2 regions of the Bacillus sp. MUM 13 genome follow, and region 2 is predicted to be linked to the other one. Evidence: riboswitches for the same ligand, from Rfam matches in the RefSeq annotation. Region 2 holds a riboswitch; the other holds the start of a gene.
The links. A riboswitch is a leader RNA that binds a small molecule or an ion and turns the genes downstream of it on or off. The one in region 2 is predicted to bind S-adenosylmethionine.
Positions count from the first base shown of each region.

Region 1: it holds a riboswitch for S-adenosylmethionine, as region 2 does, so the genes downstream of both, metK (methionine adenosyltransferase) here and mtnK (S-methyl-5-thioribose kinase) in region 2, are expected to answer to the same signal.

Region 1 is NZ_MLYQ01000011.1:63,193-65,600, reverse strand. It holds gene pckA (phosphoenolpyruvate carboxykinase (ATP)) at 1-91, opposite strand, end outside; SAM riboswitch class I at 568-725, shown strand; gene metK (methionine adenosyltransferase) at 960-2,162, shown strand; gene BIV59_RS04085 (gamma carbonic anhydrase) at 2,326-2,408, opposite strand, start outside.
Region 2 is NZ_MLYQ01000074.1:15,348-17,755, forward strand. It holds gene mtnK (S-methyl-5-thioribose kinase) at 1-1,051, opposite strand, end outside; SAM riboswitch class I at 1,137-1,292, opposite strand; gene BIV59_RS16810 (carbon-nitrogen family hydrolase) at 1,382-2,164, opposite strand; gene BIV59_RS16815 (pyridoxal phosphate-dependent aminotransferase) at 2,267-2,408, shown strand, end outside.

The DNA.
Region 1 (2,408 bases), on a different contig from region 2:
TTTCCACTAGCTGCGGAACAGAAAGCTGTACATGTACGTTGCTTCCGGATAATAGTTGATGCAGTTCATTTGAAATGTCTACGGAATTCATGTAAGAGGTACCTTCCTTTACCATATTTAATGTTCAATATAAAATAGTATAACACATTAAGACTATTAATCTATACTAATCACTAACTTTTTATAGCCTTTTTTTAATGGCTAAAATTAATGGTTTGGGAAAATTTAAAGACAGGGGATTTTATCTATTTGGCTCGGAAATAATGCAGTTATTGGAAGTGTAAATAAAGTGAATTATGCCTGTGGAATTTGCCTGCTTTTTCCGCTGTCTGCGGTTCTTATACAACCAGCTATCGCTCAAAAGTGAAGCGGAAATCACCATTGGCCTAAACAAAGCTTGAATGATAGAATATGCGGCCGGGCAAGTTGAAACAGGACTTGCAGGAGTTAAAAAAACGAGGGAATCGATTACACTATACGAGGATTGAAAAATCAGGGCGGAAATGACAAGAAAAAAGAGTTGACATGATTCGACTTCTTACGTTATTATTTTACCTTGTACGGATTCTCTTATCCCGAGTTGGCGGAGGGACAGGCCCGATGAAACCCAGCAACCTGCTATTATTAAACTTGACTCATCTGAATGGTTTGGATGTTATAACAAGTGGAATTTTAGCGATGGTGCTAACCTGATGCAAGGCTAAGAAACCCTTGAACGATAAGAGTGAAAGGATAGATGTCAGACAACAAACCTTTCCTCACTAACCTGGAAAGGTTTTTATGCATTTTTCAAGCCTTTATTTTAACGATAGAGTGCATGTGAGTGTCATATTGTTATTATTCTGCATTTATTATTGGAACTAATAAGGGAATGAGCTCCGTCAAAACAAGTGATGAAAAGGCAGTGAAATCCTGCCGGCTCATAACTAAAACATACCATACTCTAAGGAGGAAATAAGATGTCAAAGAAACGTCGTCTATTTACTTCTGAATCTGTTACAGAAGGCCATCCGGATAAGATTTGTGACCAAATTTCAGATTCTATACTAGATGCAATTCTTGAAAAAGATGCAAATGCCCGTGTTGCTTGTGAAACCTCAGTTACAACAGGTTTAGTACTGGTTGCAGGCGAAATTACTACGTCTACATATGTAGACATCCCGAAAATTGTGCGTGACACCATTGCAGGAATTGGCTATACACGCGCCAAATTCGGTTTTGATGCCCAAACTTGTGCAGTTTTAAGTTCAATCGATGAACAGTCTGCAGATATTGCACAAGGTGTTGACCAGGCATTGGAAGCACGTGAAGGACAAATGTCTGATGAAGAAATCGAAGCAATCGGAGCGGGAGACCAGGGCTTAATGTTCGGTTTTGCCTGCAATGAAACTAAAGAGCTTATGCCTCTTCCGATTTCACTGGCACACAAGCTTTCACACAGATTGACTCAAGTCCGCAAAGACGAAGTTCTTGATTACCTTCGCCCGGACGGCAAAACACAGGTAACTGTTGAGTATGATGAAAACAATAAACCAGTCCGCATCGACACAATTGTTATCTCTACCCAGCATGCTCCTGAAGTCAGCTTAGAGCAAATCCAAAGCGACTTAAAAGAACATGTCATTAATCCAGTGGTTCCTAGTGAATTGATTGATGCAGATACAAAATACTTCATTAACCCGACTGGCCGTTTTGTAATTGGCGGACCTCAAGGGGATGCAGGTCTTACAGGCCGCAAAATCATCGTAGATACTTACGGCGGTTATGCACGCCATGGCGGCGGTGCTTTCTCTGGAAAAGACGCTACAAAAGTTGACCGTTCTGCGGCATATGCAGCCCGTTATGTTGCAAAGAACCTTGTTGCTGCAGGTCTTGCAGACAAGGCTGAAGTGCAGCTTGCATACGCTATTGGTGTAGCTCAGCCAGTTTCCATCTCAGTAGATACATTTGGAACAGGAACCATCAGTGAAGATGTTTTGGTTGATCTTGTGCGCAGCAACTTTGATTTGCGCCCGGCAGGAATCATCAAAATGCTGGATCTTCGCCGCCCAATATACAAGCAGACTGCAGCATACGGACACTTTGGCCGTACTGACGTAGATCTTCCTTGGGAACGTACTGACAAAGCTGATTCTTTAAAAGAACAAGCTGCTCAAGCGTAAAATAGGAAAAAGCTGTCCTTAAAGACCGGAATCCGGCCTTTTAGGGCAGCTTTTTGTTTTTGGCTGTTTCCGTAAACTTGGGATTGTCTCACAGAACTCATGGGAGATTAACTTTTAAATGACGGATTATTTTATGCCAGTATTAAGAATAATAATAAAATGTTTATTCGATGGTTTCAGCATACTTATAATACTGTCCCTTTTCTGCATATTCCCGGACAATCCGCTCCATATCTTTTTTATCTT
Region 2 (2,408 bases):
GATCCTTGACATGGGACAAACCGATTGTCCTGCGGATTAATTCACAGCCTGCGAAGCCAAAGGCATCATTGGTGATTTTATTCAGAACAAATTCCAGATAGCCTTCTGTTCTGCAAAAAGCTTCCTGTCCCTGTGCATTCCAAAGGGCAGTGAAAACCTCCGCAAATGAGTCCCAAACATCATGCAGGTGGGTGAAGATGGCTTCTTTTGACTCTTGTGATCTGCTGAAAGCCTGAAAAAGCAGATTTGCCATATACTGTCCCAAATCAAATCCAATAGGTCCATAAAAAGAAAATTCGGGATCTATTACCTTGGTTTCCTGCCTGCCTGCAAAAATGCTTCCTGTATGAAGATCTCCATGCAGGAGCGCTTCTTGCTCGGTCAGAAAGCTCTTCTTTAATTTAGCTACTTCAAGCTTCAACATATTATTTTGCCAAATAGCTTGGACTTCTTCATTCAACTCTGCTTCATAATCATTGGATTCACTATCGAAAAAGGGATCTGTGAAAACAAAAGTTTCTGTAATATGGCATAATTCAGGATTGGTAAACTGTCGCGCCAATTCCTTTTTCTTTGTGTGATCCAAAAAATAATCCGAAGTATAGAAGAGAGTTTTAGCTATATATTCCCCTATATGCTTTGACAGCAGGGGATATTCTTCGCCATTTATCAGTCCCTCGCGTGCAATGGTCAGGTGTGATAGGTCCTCCATCACGGTAATGGCCAATTTTTCATCAGAATAGTAAACCTTAGGCACATATTCCTTGCAATAGCTTCCAAAAATGACAAGTGCATTTGCTTCAATGGCTGCCCGTTTGATTGTAAGCGGCCAGGATTCCCCGATTACTTTGGCATATGGCAGGGCCTGTTTGATAATGATTCCCTTCGATGTGTCTTTTTCAGTAATGCGGAAAACATAATTTAAATTGCCATCGCCTATTTCCCTGCAGCTCAAGCTGCGCGCATCTTCAAATAATCCAAGCCGGTGCACGAGCTCAAGAGCGGTTTTTTCGGTCAGTGGTTCATAATGTATATGTTCAGCTTCAGTCATGAGTGATCCCTCCAAGTAATGTATCCGGGGGTAAGGAAAAAGCCCCCTTCTAAAAAGAAAGAGGCTTGAAGTGTAGGCTTCGCACCTCTTATCTGCCAGAAAGAAATTTCTTTCTGATGGAATTGGCACCGTGCCTTAAGGATTGGATCCGGCGAAAATGTTTCGCCCCATTTCACAATGGAATTACGGTCGGTTGCTGGGCTTCATAGGGCCATAACCCTCAGCCTGCTCTTGATAAGAGAAAGTTGATTCTATTAAGTTTTTTTCTGGTTCCTGAAATGAATAATAACAATATTTAAAAACATTTGTCAACGCCGAATTTTTAGAATATCAATAAAATTCCGGCCGCCTGTCAGAGAAAACGGGAATTTGCTTCCGGACATCTTCAGTTTTGGCAAAATCGATGGTTCCTGTGATAATTTCTTCTTCTTCTGCACCTTCAGCCACAATTTCCCCCCAAGGATCTATTATCATGGAATGTCCTGCGAACATGTTTTTCGGGTCACTGCCTGAGCGATTTACTGCCACAACATATGCCTGGTTTTCAATTGCTCTGCTGATCAATAGGGCTCGCCAGTGTGCAAGGCGGGGCTTAGGCCACTCCGCAGAAACAAATATGGCTTGTGCACCTTTTGCAGCGTGGGTCCGTATCCATTCCGGAAATCTAATATCATAGCAAATAAAGCCTGCACAAAGCATGCCTTCCAAAGAAAAAAGTCCATCTTCTTTTCCCGGCTGCAGATAATGATGTTCGTCCATCAAGCGAAATAGGTGAAGTTTATCATACTCTTTAATCAGCTCGCCATGCTTGCTGATGACGATGAGGGTGTTTGTTATTCCTTCTGCAGTTTTTTTCGCAACAGAACCGCCCACTAAGTGGATGCGGTATTCTTTTGCGCAATTCTGCAAAAATGCCACGGTTTCGGCAGCTTCGTCATCAGCTATTTCATCCAGCCTGCCGAGATCATATCCCGTTGTCCAAAGCTCAGGCAAAACCGCTATATCCGGGCTTTCCTCTGCAGCTTTACGGATGAGCTCTTCTGCCCTGGCATAATTTTGTGCGGGTCTGCCAAAGGATATATCCATTTGTATGCACGCTATTTTCCATTTCATGTTATCTTCCTCCATGATTTCATAGAATTTTCTTTACATTAGTAATTTTAAGATATATCATTTGTGACGAGAATTTCAAGAAATTTCAGAGAAGGTGCCAAAATGATAGAATTCCAAAAATCAGAGCTGCTCAAAAATCTGCCTCAGCAGTTTTTTGCTTCACTGGTCTCTAAGGTGAACAGCATAACACAACAAGGACATGATGTAATCAATTTAGGGCAAGGAAATCCGGATATGCCAACAC